Regions from separate parts of the Streptomyces sp. 7N604 genome, predicted to be linked through region 2. Evidence: riboswitches for the same ligand, from Rfam matches in the RefSeq annotation. Region 2 holds a riboswitch; each other region holds the start of a gene.
The links. A riboswitch is a leader RNA that binds a small molecule or an ion and turns the genes downstream of it on or off. The one in region 2 is predicted to bind cobalamin.
Positions count from the first base shown of each region.

Region 1: it holds a riboswitch for cobalamin, as region 2 does, so the genes downstream of both, ACTWP8_RS25575 (ribonucleoside-diphosphate reductase subunit alpha) here and ACTWP8_RS17935 (cobalamin biosynthesis protein) in region 2, are expected to answer to the same signal.
Region 3: it holds a riboswitch for cobalamin, as region 2 does, so the genes downstream of both, metE (5-methyltetrahydropteroyltriglutamate--homocysteine S-methyltransferase) here and ACTWP8_RS17935 (cobalamin biosynthesis protein) in region 2, are expected to answer to the same signal.

Region 1 is NZ_JBQQBX010000024.1:73,462-78,306, reverse strand. Features, by position in the region: gene ACTWP8_RS25575 (ribonucleoside-diphosphate reductase subunit alpha) at 1-2,269, opposite strand, end outside; cobalamin riboswitch at 2,424-2,554, opposite strand; gene ACTWP8_RS25570 (Uma2 family endonuclease) at 2,683-3,267, shown strand; gene ACTWP8_RS25565 (YbdD/YjiX family protein) at 3,331-3,537, opposite strand; gene ACTWP8_RS25560 (carbon starvation CstA family protein) at 3,534-4,845, opposite strand, start outside.
Region 2 is NZ_JBQQBX010000015.1:52,264-57,108, reverse strand. Features, by position in the region: gene ACTWP8_RS17940 (cobyric acid synthase) at 1-873, opposite strand, end outside; partial or broken gene ACTWP8_RS17935 (cobalamin biosynthesis protein) at 1,224-2,156, opposite strand; cobalamin riboswitch at 2,371-2,501, opposite strand; gene ACTWP8_RS17930 (hypothetical protein) at 2,791-3,030, opposite strand; gene ACTWP8_RS17925 (inorganic phosphate transporter) at 3,092-4,354, opposite strand; gene ACTWP8_RS17920 (class II aldolase/adducin family protein) at 4,558-4,845, shown strand, end outside.
Region 3 is NZ_JBQQBX010000007.1:210,571-215,415, reverse strand. Features, by position in the region: gene ACTWP8_RS10285 (glycoside hydrolase family 5 protein) at 1-45, shown strand, start outside; partial or broken gene ACTWP8_RS10280 (C4-dicarboxylate ABC transporter) at 351-719, shown strand; gene ACTWP8_RS10275 (helical backbone metal receptor) at 685-1,404, opposite strand; cobalamin riboswitch at 1,491-1,710, shown strand; gene metE (5-methyltetrahydropteroyltriglutamate--homocysteine S-methyltransferase) at 1,938-4,217, shown strand; gene ACTWP8_RS10265 (hypothetical protein) at 4,283-4,444, opposite strand; gene ACTWP8_RS10260 (5'-3' exonuclease) at 4,514-4,845, shown strand, end outside.

The DNA.
Region 1 (4,845 bases), on a different contig from region 2:
CCTTCTTCCACGCGTACGCGTACATCGAGCTGAGCTTGCCGATGGTCGGTGAAGCCATGAAGAGGTTCAGCGACTGGCTCTGGTCGAGGTACGGCGTACGGGCCGCGGCCATGTCGATCAGCGCCCGCTGCGGGATCTCCCACGCCGTCCGGTACAGCGCCCGTACGTCCTCCGGAATCCAGGTGAGGTCCTGCACCGAGCCGTTGGACTCGCGCAGCGCCTCCCGGGTCTGCGCGTCCCACACGCCGAGCCGCTTGAGCTCCGCCACCAGGTAGGAGTTGACTTGGAGGAACTCGCCCGACAGCGTCTCGCGCTTGAAGAGGTTGGACACCTGCGGCTCGATGCACTCGTACACGCCCGCGATGGAGGCGATCGTCGCCGTCGGCGCAATCGCCAGCAGCAGCGCATTGCGCATGCCGGTCCGGGCGATACGGGCGCGCAGCGCGTCCCACCGCTCGGGCCAGCGCGGCTCCGCGGCGTAGTGGTCGGGGTGCAGGACGCCGCGCGCGGCGCGGGTGGCGGACCAGGCGGGGGGAGGGCCGTGCCGCTCGGCGATAGCGCATGACGCCTCGTACGCCGCCAGCATGATGCGCTCGGCGATCTGCGTGGAGAGCCGGGCGGCCTCGGGGGAGTCGAAGGCCAGCTTCAGCCGGAAGAAGACGTCCTGGAGGCCCATCACGCCGAGGCCCACCGGCCGCCAGCGATCGTTGGAGGCCGCGGCCTGCGGCGTGGGGTAGAAGTTGATGTCGACGACCCGGTCGAGGAAGGTCACGGCGGTACGGACCGTGGCGTCGAGCCGCTCCCAGTCCATCTCGCCGTCCTCGCCCAGGTGGGCGGCGAGGTTGACCGAGCCGAGGTTGCAGACGGCGGTCTCGCCGTCCTCCGTGACCTCGAGGATCTCGGTGCAGAGGTTGGAGGAGTGGACGACCCTGCCGGGCTCGGCGGTCTGGTTGGCAGTCCGGTTCGCGGCGTCCTTGAAGGTCATCCAGCCGTTGCCGGTCTGCGCGAGGGTGCGCATCATCCGGGAGTAGACCTGGCGGGCCGGGATCTGCTTGACGTAGCGGCCCTCCGCCTCCGCCTTCCGGTACGCGGCGTCGAACTCGGCGCCCCACAGGTCGACCAGCTCCGGTACGTCCGCGGGCGAGAACAGCGACCACGGCCCGTCCGCCTCGACCCTGCGCATGAACTCGTCCGGGATCCAGTGCGCGAGGTTGAGGTTGTGGGTGCGGCGCGCGTCCTCGCCGGTGTTGTCGCGCAGCTCCAGGAACTCCTCGATGTCCGCGTGCCAGGTCTCGAGGTAGACGCAGGCCGCGCCCTTGCGCCGCCCGCCCTGGTTGACCGCGGCGACGGAGGCGTCGAGGGTGCGCAGGAACGGCACGATGCCGTTGGAGTGCCCGTTCGTGCCGCGGATCAGCGAGCCGCGCGAGCGGACGCGGCTGTACGGCAGGCCGATGCCGCCCGCGTGCTTCGAGAGCCGTGCGATCTGGTGGTAGCGCTCGTAGATCGAGTCGAGCTCGTCCAGCGGGGAGTCCAGCAGATAGCAGGAGGACATCTGCGGGTGGCGGGTACCGGAGTTGAAGAGGGTGGGGGAGCTGGGGAGGTAGTCGAGGCGGCTCATCAGCCCGTAGAGCGCGGCCACTTCGCCGACAGCCCGCTCCGAGCCGTCCTCCGCGAGTCCGCAGGCCACTCGGAGCATGAAGTGCTGCGGGGTCTCGATGACCTGACGGGTGATGGGGTGGCGCAGCAGATAGCGGCTGTGGAGGGTGCGCAGACCGAAGTAGCCGAACCGGTCGTCGGCGCCGTCGGCGAGGGCGGACTCGACGAGCGCGTCGAGGCGGGCGGCGTGGGCGCGGACGAACTCGGCCGTGCCGTCGGCGATCAAGCCCTCCCGGTGGCCGGTCGCGACCGAGGCGGAGAAGGAGACGGCGCCCTGGCCTGCGGCCTCTTCGGCGATGGCGCGGGTGAGCAGGCGCGCGGCGAGCCGCGAGTACTCGGGGTCCTCGGAGATGAGCCCGGCCGCCGCCTCTGTGGCCAGCTCCCGCAACTCGGCCTCGTCGGAGCCCGCGTGGCGGCCGCGGAGCGCGGCCGCGGCGACCCGGCCCGGGTCGGTCGCGGGCAGGTCGGCGGTGAGGTCGGTCAGGGTGCGCAGCAGGGCGGAGCCGGGGCCGTCGGCGATGCCCGCCTCCACGGCTGCTGGGGCGGTCACCGCGGCTGTGGCGGGCTCCGATACGGACTCGCGTGACGCAGGATCCGCGGGCGCGATGGTCACGTGGCTCTCCCTCGCTCGGCTGGGGCCGCGAGGGGTGGTGCGCCACGGGCGCGTGCGGGCGTACGTCACCCCGGGGAAGGGGCGGCAGCACACCGCGCAGCGTCCGTCGGCCCAACCCACGAGACCCGGGACGATTCGCCGCCCGGTCCGGTCGAGCCGGGCGGTGCTGCCGGCAGGTCCTCGGACTCGGGACATGCGCGAACACGCACATCCACACCGTTGCGGGACAGTTCCGGATTCGCACCGGATTCCCCTGCGGTGGCAGCGAGCACGAGCATACATGTAGGGGTGGCCTCGGGGGCCAACCCCCACATCTAGTGAGTCGCGAGCGATGAGGCGCCGACTGTCGGTGCCCTCCGCTATCGTCGTGCGGGTAGGACTGCTCCGTCCGACAAGCAGCAGGAGGAGGCTCGATGACCGTGCTCGCCGACCGGCCGCACATGACGATCGAGAGCTTTGAAGAGGCCGCTCGGATAGCCGCTCGCATGGAGGAAGGCGCACGGCTGGAGTTCATCGATGGGAAAATCAGGAGCAAGCCCATGCCGGACGGGGATCACGGGCGGATTATCGAGTGGCTGACGCGCATCTGCATGCAGTCGCGCCCGGAGCTGTGGCTCTACCCCGACCAGGGCCTGAAGGTGCAGGAGTACCGGAAGGGGCGGGCACGGCCGGACGGCTCGCTGGCGTCCAGCGGCGCCTTCGTCGGCCAGGGCGAATGGGCCGACCCCGCTCCGGTGCTGATGGCCGTCGAGGTCACCTCGTACGACTCCGACACTGATGGGCGCGACCGGACGGAGAAGCCACGCGCCTATGCCGAGACCGGCATCCCGGTCTATCTCCTGATCGACCGCGACAGCTGCGAGGTAACGGTCTTCAGCGAGCCGGACGGCGTCCGGTACGAGAACGCCCACACCGTTCCGTTCGGCAAGGCGGTCGAGCTGCCCGATCCCGTGGGAATCACCGTGGAGACCGCGCCTCTCAAGGACTGGGTGCGCTGACGACGAACGGCCGCCGCAATCCCCGGTGGCGGGGAATACGGCGGCCGTCCTACGACCACGAGTTCAACAGCAGCGGAAGCCCTCCCGCGGGTCGGCTTCCCGCGCATCGATGCGCTGCCGCTCGAACTCGCGTCGGCTCAGCACCTCCGCCCGCGGGTCGTGGGCCCGGGCGTGGGCGACGTAACGGTCGTACGTCGCCTCGCCCGACGCCTCGCGCCAGAACCAGCGGATCTTCGAGGCCGTCCTGCGGATGCCCGCCGCCCCTTTCACGGCTGGGGCTCCCGGTCGCGGGCTCCGCCCCGCTCCCCGGAACCGGCGTCCGCGCCGACCCCGGCCGCCACGAGCTCCGCCTTCTCCTCCTTGGTCGGGAAGAGCCCCGCCGGGGCGACGATCTTCGACTCCTCGAACGGCACCTCGTGCAGCGTGACGCTCTGCGGGTCGCGGATCGCCTTGTAGCAGACCCGGCCCGCGTCGGCGATCACCACGACGATGAGGAGCGCGAAGAGCGCCGCGAGCACGCCGTCCACCGTCGCGTTGGTGACGATGGTGTGCATGTCGTCCATGTTCTTGGCGGGCGGCAGGACCTTCCCGGCGTCGATGGCCTCCTGGTTGAGGGCCCGCTGCTTGAAGAAGCCCACCCGCGGGTCGTCGGAGAAGACCTTCTGCCAGCTCGCGGTCAGCGTGACCGCCGCGTCCCAGGCCAGCGGAACCGCCGTGACCCAGGCCCACTTCAGCCGCCCGGACTTCACCAGCAGCGTGGTGCAGACGGCCAGGGCGACCGCCGCGAGCAGCTGGTTGGCGATGCCGAAGAGCGGGAAGAGCTGGTTGATGCCGCCCAGTGGGTCGTGTACGCCGACCCACAGGAAGTAGCCCCAGCCGCCCACGACGACCGCGCTGGCGAACCACACGCCCGGCTTCCAACTGACCTGCCGGAACGGCTTGTAGACGTTGCCGAGCATGTCCTGGAGCATGAAGCGCCCGACCCGGGTGCCCGCGTCCACCGTGGTGAGGATGAACAGCGCCTCGAACATGATCGCGAAGTGGTACCAGAACGCCTTCAGCCCGGCGCCGCCGATCACCGAGGAGAAGATCTCCGACATGCCGAGGGCGAAGGTGGGCGCGCCGCCCGTACGGGAGAGGAGGCTCTGCTCCTCGACCGACTTGGCCGCCGCGGCGAGCTGGTCGGGCGAGATGGAGAAGCCGAGGCCGGCCACGGCCTGCGATGCCGAGTCGACCGTCGAACCGATCACGCCCGCCGGGGAGTTGACCGCGAAGTACAGCCCGGGGTCGATGATGCAGGCGGTGATCATCGCCATGACGGCGACGAACGACTCGGTCAGCATGGCGCCGTAGCCGACCATCCGGATCTGCGTCTCCTTCTGGATCATCTTCGGGGTGGTGCCCGAGGAGACCAGGGAGTGGAAGCCGGAGAGCGCGCCGCACGCGATGGTGATGAAGACGAACGGGAAGAGCGACCCGGCGAAGACGGGCCCGTTGCCGCTCGAGGCGAAGCTGGTCACCGGGTCCATCTTCATCGTCGGCAGCGCGATGACGACGCCGAGCGCCAGCAGTGCGATC
Region 2 (4,845 bases):
CACCACCACGCCCGGTTCCGCGGCCAGCGCGTCCACGTCGGTGAAGTTGGACATCAGCGGGACCGCGGCGACCGCCACCCGCAGCACGTCCTCGCCGTGCGGCGGGGCGACGACCGACTCGCGCACCGCGCCCCGCAGCGACACGCGCAGGCCGTCCTCCTCGTCGATGCCGAGCCCGTGCGCGTACGGCAGCACACCGAAGGTCCGCCGCCCGGTCAGGCCGCGCAGCATCTCCAACCCCGGCTCCAGGAGGGCGACATCGCCGCGGAACTTGTTGACCAGATACCCGGCGACGAGCGGCTGGTCCTCGCGGCCGAGCAGCGCCGTCGTGCCGAAGAAGGAGGCGAAGACGCCGCCCCGGTCGATGTCCCCGACCACCACGACCGGCAGCCGAGCGGCCCGCGCCAGCCCCATGTTGACGATGTCGGTGCGCCGCAGATTGATCTCGGCCGGGCTCCCGGCCCCTTCACAGATCACTGCGTCATACGTGCCCCGCAGCTCCTCCAGGCACGCCACGACGGTGCCGAGCAGCTCCTCCTGCCGCCCTCCGTGGTAGCGGCTGGCGCTCAGCTCGCCCACCGGCTTGCCGAGCAGGACGACCTGGCTGCTGCGGTCGCTTCCGGGCTTGAGCAGTACGGGGTTCATGAGGGCCGTCGGCTCGATACGGGCGGCCGCGGCCTGCATGGCCTGGGCCCGCCCGATTTCGGCGCCTTCGCGTGTCACGAACGAATTCAGTGACATGTTCTGCGCCTTGAAGGGCGCGACGGATACGCCCTTGCGGGCCAGCCAGCGGCAGATGCCGGCCGTGACGACGCTCTTGCCCGCGTCGGATGTGGTCCCGGCGACCAGCAGCCCGCCGCCCCTGCGATTCATGACCGCTCCTTCCGGGCCCCGGGAACGCGCGCGCCCCGACCGAGCCGCCCCGCGAGCCCAAGCCGCCGTACGACCCCGCTCCCCGGCAACCCCGCCTCCGACCGCGCCGGTACCAGCCCCTCCGCGCCCGGCCGCTGCGGCCCCGGACCCTTCAGCCCCGGACCCTCCGTCCCCAGGCGTTCCGCGTCCGGGTTTTCCCACCCGCCCGCCCTGAAAGGGGCGTCCGGGTGGGAAAACCGTGCCGCAGAGCCGGTGTTCGCCGCGCGCCGGTCTCTCGCGCGGATGCGCGCTGCGTCGGCGGACGTGGCGCGCAGCGCGGTCCGGAGCGCGCCCGGCGCCGGTGGTGCGCCGGCAGCCCACGCCAGCCGTGCGGCCACGCACGCCGCCAGCGCGAGTGTGCTCACGCGCCGCGAAAGCCGTACCGCACGCTCGATGTCCTCCACCGCCACCGGGCGGTTGCCTTCCCCCAGCACAGGACGGTGCTCGACCCGGCCGCCGTACGCGAGTGTGCCCCCGAGCCGTACGCCCAGCGCGCCCGCGAACGCGGCTTCCACAGGACCGGCATTGGGGCTGGGGTGCTTGCGCGCATCGCGGCGCAGGACGCGCCACGCGCCCCGCGGGTCGGGACCCGCCAGTACGGCCAGCGCCGCGGTGAGCCGGGAGCCCGGGAAGCCCACGAGGTCGTCGAGGCGGGCCGAGGCCCAGCCGTAGCGCCGATGGCGCGGCGACTTGTGACCGACCATGGCGTCAAGGGTGTTGACCGCCCGGAACCCCACCAGCCCCGGCACGCCCGCCACCGCGCCCCAGACCAGGGCGCCCACGACCGCGTCCGAGGTGTTCTCGGCGACGGACTCCACGACGGCGCGCGCGATCTGCCGCTCGTCCAGGGCCTGCGGGTCCCGGCCGCACAGGTGTGGGAGGCGGTCGCGGGCCACCTCGATGTCGCCTGCCGCCAGCGCGCCGCCCACGGCCCGCGCCTCGCGGCCGAGCGACGTGCCGCCCAGCACCGACCAGGCGGCGACGGCGGTCAGCGCCACGGCTGCCGCGGGGGAGCGGCGTACGGCGCGCGACAGCGCTGCTGCCGCGGCCACGGCGCCGCCCGCGCACACAGCGGCGTGCAGGGCGCCGTACGCGCGGTGGTCGCGCCACAAGCGCCGCTCGACGGCGGCCGCGGCCCGCCCGAAGGCGGCGACGGGGTGACCGCGCCGCGGATCGCCGGCGACGAGGTCGCAGGCGAAGCCCAGCGCGGCGCCGTACACGAAAGAGGCGTGTTCGGCACGCATCGGATCAGGACGCCGTCGTGCCTCGGAGGGAACGCGCGCGGGGGGCACGCGCGCGTAGGGAACACGGCCGTGGGGAACACGGGCGGCGGGAAAGCGCGACGGCGGTTCTTGGGGAACGGCGGGTATGACGCGAACGGCGCGTACGGCGGCAGCCGGGCATGGCGATATGTCCTCACTCAGGGTCCGCGCCCTGGCTCGACGTGACCGGCGGTGAGAGTCTCCTGGCTCCCGGATCGGCGCTTCCCCCGGCCTTCCAACCCGTTGTTAAGGGCCGTGACTTCTGGGGTGGGGGAGCGCTCCCCGGTGACAGTGGCGGGACCGCGCCGGATTCGCACCGGCTTCCTCTCCTGCCGCCGTTTGGCTCCGGCAGTCCACCACGGCCCGCGAACGCCCGTCAACTTGCCCCTTGACCTGCGGCAGGACCTCACACGCCCGCGGCCGGGGAACGACTGCGATCGTTCCCCGGCCGCGGGCACGAAGGGCTTGCCGCCAACAGGGGCGGGTGGGGCCATCGTTGTCCCTGCGCGGAGACGGAAGCGGAGGCCCGCTGCCGCCGCCCCACGTGCCCACGCGCGCGTGGGGCGCATGACGAGCGGTGCTCGCATGGGCGCATGGCGAGCGGCGCGGGGCTCCGTCAGGCGACGATCAGGTAAATCCCGTACGCGACGGCCGCAGCGCACAGCGCGTAGCAGGCGTACGCGCCCCCGCGCGCGAGGACCGGCGGTGCACCGGTCGCGGCGACCGTGCCGTCCGGCTGCGGCTGCGCCTTCCTGGAGCTGCCGACGATGCCGAGCGTGAACAGGCCGACCATCCCGACGGTGACCAGGAGGCTGACGCCGAAGACCTGGCCGAGTGCTGCCCAGTCGATGTCCATGCGGATGCTTCCTTCTTGCTTCTCTCGACCGATCTCGATTGATCCCGATTGATCCCGGGGCCTAGGCCGTGACCTTGGTGGTGGCGGACTGGGACTTGGACTGCGACTGGGGCGGCGGGCCGGCCGACTCCTGGGCTCCGGCGGCGGCCGTGCCCACCGGCGGCGGGGAGACGGACTTGATGGCTGCCGTGACGACGCCCTCCGGCTCTGCGCCCTCGACGCCGTCGACGTCGTTGACGTTGGTGTGGTCGACCGGCCTGCGGCGCGAGGCGATCCAGATAGCGGCACAGGCCGCAAGCGCGAGCACGGCGACACCGGCGACACCCGCGGTGCCCTGCTTCGCCAGCAGCGCAGCGGCGCCGCCGACCACACCCGCGGCCGGCAGGGTCAGCCCCCAGGCCGCGAACATCCGGCCAGCCGTGGACCACCGCACCACGCCGCCCTTGCGGCCGAGCCCGGAGCCCATCACGGCGCCGGAGCAGACCTGGGTGGTGGAGAGGGCGAAGCCGAGGTGGGAGGAGGCCAGGATGGTGACCGCGGCGCCGGTCTGGGCGGCGAAGCCCTGCGGCGGCTGGATGTCGGTGAGGCCCTTGCCCATGGTGCGGATGATCCGCCAGCCGCCCAGGTAGGTGCCGAGCGCGATGGCGAGACCGGCCGAGGCGATGACCCACAGCGGCGGGGCGGCGTCCGGGGCGAGCGCGCCACCGGTGATCAGCGCCAGCGTCATCACACCCATGGTCTTCTGCGCGTCGTTGGTGCCGTGGGCCAGGGAGACCAGCGCGGCCGAGGCGATCTGCCCGGCGCGGTAGCCCTTGGCGGTGGCCTCCGGGTCGGCGTTCCGGGCGGCGCGGTAGGACAGCCGGGTCGCCAGCAGGGTGGCGATGCCCGCGACGACCGGCGCGGCGACGGCCGGGATCAGGACCTTCATGACGACCTCGTCGCCGTGGACGGCGCCGAGGCCCGCCGAGGCGACGGTCGCGCCGATCAGGCCGCCGAAGAGGGCGTGCGAGGAGCTGGAGGGGAGACCGGCCAGCCAGGTCAGCAGATTCCAGACGATGGCACCCACCAGACCCGCGAAGATCACTTCGGGCTGGATGCCGGATTCATCGACGATGCCTTTGGAGATGGTCGCCGCGACCTCGACCGAGAGGAACGCCCCGACGAGGTTGAGGACCGCCGACATCGCCACCGCGGTCTTGGGCCTGAGAGCCCCGGTGGAGATGGTGGTGGCCATGGCGTTGGCGGTGTCGTGGAAGCCGTTCGTAAAGTCAAACACCAAGGCCGTGATGATCACGATCCCGATGAGAAGCGTGATGTGTTCCATTCACCCAGGCAATCAGTTTGGTGGTCAGTGGCTGCCGTGACCGTAGGGATGCTGAGTGAACGGAAGGTGAACTGGATGGGGCGTTGGGGTGCTGTCGTATCCATGGAGGTTGGATCTCGGCGAGGCGCAGAGCGGCACAAACCGACCGGTGGTGCCGCCCCCACTGAATTCTGTGAAACAGATCACTGTCTTTGAGGTGAACTTTGGAGTCGCTGCAAAGCCCCTCGGCGCCCCTGGTGGAGGCCTGGGCCGACGTGGTCGCCACGGCCCGCCGCACGGTGGCCGACGGCCTGGTCGTGGGCACCTCGGGGAACGTGTCCGCCCGCGTCGGGGACACCGTTCTCGTGACCCCGACCGGCGTGCCGTACGACCGGCTGGCCCCGGACGACCCCGTCGGCGTCGACCTCTCTGGCCGCCAGGTCCTCGGTGAACTCAAGCCGACCAGCGAGCTGCCCATGCACCTCGCCGTCTACCGCAACACCCGCGCCGCG
Region 3 (4,845 bases), on a different contig from region 2:
TCGTCGAAGACACCGGATGCGCTGCTCTGCAGAAAGCTTGAGTGAGCGGCGGGGTAGGGGGGACCGGGGGAGCCGTACGGCCGTCAGCGCGCCCGGCGCGTGAGGGACAGCAGGTCGCGGGCCGGGCGCCCGCGAGGGTACTCGCATGGCCACCCTCGCGCAGTCCCGCCCCCGTCCCCTGTCCGGCGCTGGGCCGGCACCCGCCCCCGAGCGCCGGGCGCGGGTCTCGGTGCGCGAACTCGGGCCCAACTGGTACGCGACCGTCATGGGCACCGCTATCGTGGCCACTGCCGGAGCCGGTCTGCGGGTCGGTTCACCCGGCTCCCCCGGCCTGCCCGCCCCGCCCCGGTCAGCTCGCGGACGCGGCGCGCGGCGGCGCGGTCCGGGCGCCCTACGCCGAGGCGCTGGGCGCGTTCGCGGTGCTCTACGGCGTGCCGGTGCTGGGGTTCGCCCTCCTCTGGCTCGTCTTCGCCACCGCGCTGACCGTACGGGCAGTGCGGCGCGGGATGCCGTTCTCGATGACGTGGTGGGCGTTCACGTTCCCGGTCGGCACCTGTGTCACGGGCGCCGAGGCCCTGGCCCGGCACACAGGCCTCGACGCGTACGGCTGGTCGGCCGCGGCGCTCTTCGCGCTGCTCGTGGCGGCCTGGGCCGTCGCCGGATTCCGCACGTTGCGTGCCACGCTCAGCGGCCGGCTGCTCGCAGCGCCGCGCCGATGACGGCCGGGGCCTGTGCCAACGACGGCCCGTACCAGGTGAGATGGCGGCCGCTGACGAGCGCGTACGGCAGGCCGGGGAAAGCCTCGGGGCCGTCGCCGGTCCCGAAGGCGTACGGCTCGTCGGGCAGCACGGCGAGGTCTGCGCCCGCCGCGTTGAGTTCGTCGAGCCGGATCTTCGGATAGCGGTCGGCGTGCCCGGCGTAGATGTTGTCGACGCCGAGTCGCGCGAGCAGGTCGCCCGCGAAGGTGTCGCGGCCGAGGACCATCCACGGCCGCCGCCAGACCGGCACGACGGCCGTCAGCCGGTCCCCGGGCGGCCGCACGTCCTGCCAGGCGGCCTCCGCCTCGTCCAGCCATCGCGGCCGGGCCAGCCCGCAGCCGCGCACCAGCACCCGCACCAGCTCGGCGAACGCCTGCTCCAGCGTGCGCACTTCGGTGACGAGGACCTCGAGCCCCGCGTCGCGCAGCGCGGCCAGGTCGGGCTCGCGGTTCTCCTCCTCGTTCGCGATCACCAGGTCGGGAGCGAGCCCGATGATCGCGGGCACGTCGGGGTTCTTGGTGCCCTTGACCCGTACGACGTCGAGGCCCGCCGGGTGGCTGCACCACGCGGTGGCGCCGACCAGCAGCCCGGGCGCGGTGACGGCCACGGCCTCGGTGAGGGAGGGAACGAGCGATACGACGCGCATGCGATCACCCTACGCACGGGGCGCGGAATCCTTGGGGGCGCGGAGTCCTGTTGTCCACAGGCACATTGATCATCTGCGCACAGGCGTTAGGCTGGCCGTGCAGCTGGTTCGCCCCGCCTCCCAGGCGGGAGCGTCGCAAGAGGGAATCCGGTGGGAATCCGGAACTGCCCCGCAGCGGTGAGCGGGAACGACCGCCGTCTTACGCACTGGACGCCCGGCGTCCGGGAAGCGACGGCCAGTAGGTGCCTGGCAAGGTCATCAGGCGCGCCCGCGAGTCCGAAGACCTGCCACTGCCCGTGCCCCGCCGTGGGGTGCGGCCAACCGGGACCTCGAGGGCGGGTCGGCGGCGGCAGGGGCGTACGGCGTACGGCGTACGTACGAGCGTCCCCGTCTTCGACGTGCTCCGCCTTCCCGAGGTCGCTGACGAACTCGCGAAGGAGAGTTCCGTGACCGACTCACAGACCGCGCAGACGGCACAGACAGCGCAGACCGCGACATCGCCGCGGACCGCGCAGGCCCCGCACACCGCACGCGTGCGGGCGACTCTGCACGGCTACCCCCGGCAGGGCCCCGACCGGGAGCTCAAGAAGGCCGTCGAAGGCTACTGGGCAGGACGCATCACCCAGGAGGAACTGCTGCGCACGGCGGCCGCGTTGCGCGCCGGTGTCCGGCGCGAGCTGCGCGACGCGGGCATCGACGAGATCCCCACCGGCGACTTCTCGCTCTACGACCACGTCCTCGACGCCGCATGGGCCGTCGGCGCCGTCCCGGCCCGGCACCGCGCGGCCGGACTCGGCGAGCTGGACACCTACTTCGCCATGGCCCGTGGCACGGCGGATGTGCAGCCGCTGGAGATGACCAAATGGTTCGACACCAACTACCACTACCTTGTACCGGAGTTGAGCCAGGACAGCGTCTTCGCCCCGGACTCACGCAAGCAGGTCGGGGAATTCGCCGAAGGCCGTGACGCGGGGTTCACCGCCCGCCCAGTGCTCCTCGGGCCGGTCAGCTTCCTGCTGCTCTCCAAGCCCGCCCCGGATGCCGCACCCGGCTTCCAGCCGCTGACGCTGCTGGACCGGCTCCTGCCGGTGTACGCGTCGCTGCTCGCGGATCTGCGGGAGGCCGGGGCCGAGTGGGTGCAGCTGGACGAGCCCGTCCTCGTCCAGGACCAGCCGGGCGCGGTGCTGAGCGCGACCGCGCGGGCCTACCGCGACCTGGGCGCCGTGCCCGCGCGGCCGAAGCTGCTCGTCGCCTCGTATTTCGACGGGCTCGGCGAGGCGCTGCCGGTGCTCGCGGACTCCCCGGTCGAGGGGTTCGCCCTGGACTTCACCGGACCGGCCGCGGCGAATGTGGACGCGCTCGCCGCCATAGGAGGTCTGCAGGACCGCCGCCTGATCGCGGGCGTGGTCGACGGCCGCAACGTCTGGGCCGCCGATCTGGAGCAGGCGCTCGGCACCCTCGCGACCCTGCTGGGCCTGGCCGGGCGGGTGGACCCCGCGCCTTCCTGCTCGCTGCTGCATGTGCCGCTGGACGCGGCAGCCGAGCGGGAGTTGGACCCTCAGGTCGCCCGCTGGCTGTCCTTCGCGCGGCAGAAGACGGCTGAGGTCGCGGTCCTCGCCCGCGCCCTGAACGACGGCCGGGACGCGGTGGCCCCGCAGCTCGCCGCTGCCCGTGCCGCGCGCGCCTCGCGTGCCGGTTCCGCCCTCACCCGCGACGCGGCCGTACGGGAGCGCTGCGCGGCGGTGACGGCTGCCGACACCCGGCGCCCGCAGCCGTACGAGGTACGGGCCGCCGCCCAGCGCGCCCGACTCGGCCTGCCGCCGCTGCCGACGACCACGATCGGCTCCTTCCCGCAGACCGCCGAACTCCGGGCCGCCCGCGCGGGCCTGCGGACCGGCCGCCTCACCGAGGACGAGTACCGGGAGCGGATCGAGCGGGAGATCCGGGACGTGATCGCCTTCCAGGAGAAGGCGGGTCTGGACGTGCTGGTGCACGGCGAGCCCGAGCGCAACGACATGGTGCAGTTCTTCGCCGAGCAGCTGAACGGCTTCCTGGCGACCCGGCACGGCTGGGTCCAGTCGTACGGCACCCGCTATGTCAGGCCGCCGATCCTCGCCGGGGACGTGTCGCGGCCCGCGCCCATGTCCCTGGAGTGGACGCGCTTCGCCCAGTCCCTGACGGAGCGTCCGGTCAAGGGCATGCTCACAGGTCCTGTCACCATGCTCGCCTGGTCCTTCGTACGCGATGACCAGCCGCTCGCCGAGACCGCCCGGCAGGTGGCCCTCGCCCTGCGCGACGAGGTCGCCGATCTGGAGGCGGCGGGCACGGCGGTGGTGCAGGTCGACGAGCCCGCGCTGCGCGAGCTGCTGCCGCTGCGGCGGGCCGCGCGGGCCGGGTATCTGGCGTGGGCCACCGAGGCGTTCCGGCTCACCACGGGCGGGGTCCGGGCCGACACGCAGGTGCACACGCATATGTGCTACGCGGAGTTCGGCGAGATCCTGCCCGCCATCGAGGCCCTGGACGCGGACGTGATCAGCCTGGAGGCGGCGAGGTCCCGGATGGGCATCGCGGGCGAGCTGGCGGAGGCGGGCTACCCGCGCGAGGTGGGCCCGGGTGTGTACGACATCCACTCGCCGCGCGTCCCGTCCGCAGGGGAGATCGCGGATCTGCTGCGGCAGGCGCTCCGGGCGGTGCGACCCGAGCGGTTGTGGGTCAACCCTGACTGCGGGCTGAAGACCCGCTTCCCCGAGGAGGCGGACGCGGCGCTGGAGAACATGACGGCCGCGGCCCGCGAGGTTCGGGCTGCCATCTGACCTCACATGTCTGGGGGCCCGGGAACGACGTCGTCGTTCCCGGGCCCCCAGGCGTCAAGGCGGACTCAGCCGGTGACGGGCGCCATCCGGGCCACCACGTCCGGGTGGGCGTCCATCCAGCGACGCGCGGACTCCTTCTCGTTGCCCTGGCCGGCGTTCTGGATCGCGACCCCCAGCCAGGGGGCCCGCCTCCCCGCCGGCGGACCGCTCCCGTGACCTGGGAGCACAAACCGAAGTTGATCCACTTCACAAATGGAAGGTTCACTCCACGGGCCATGTCAGTCCGGTACGGCATCATGCGGAGTGTGACCCGACGCCTGATGCTCCTCGACTCCGCCTCCCTCTACTTCCGCGCGTACTTCGGCGTGCCGGACTCGGTCAGGGCACCGGACGGCTCGCCGGTCAACGCGGTGCGCGGACTGCTGGACTTCATCGCCCGGCTCGTCCAGGACCACCGCCCCGACGACCTCGTGGCCTGCATGGACGCCGACTGGCGCCCGCACTGGCGCGTCGAGCTGATCCCCAGCTACAAGGCGCACCGGGTCGCGGAGGAGGTGCCGGAGGGCTCCGACATCGAGGAGGTCCCCGACACGCTCTCCCCGCAGGTGCCGGTGATCGAGGCGGTGCT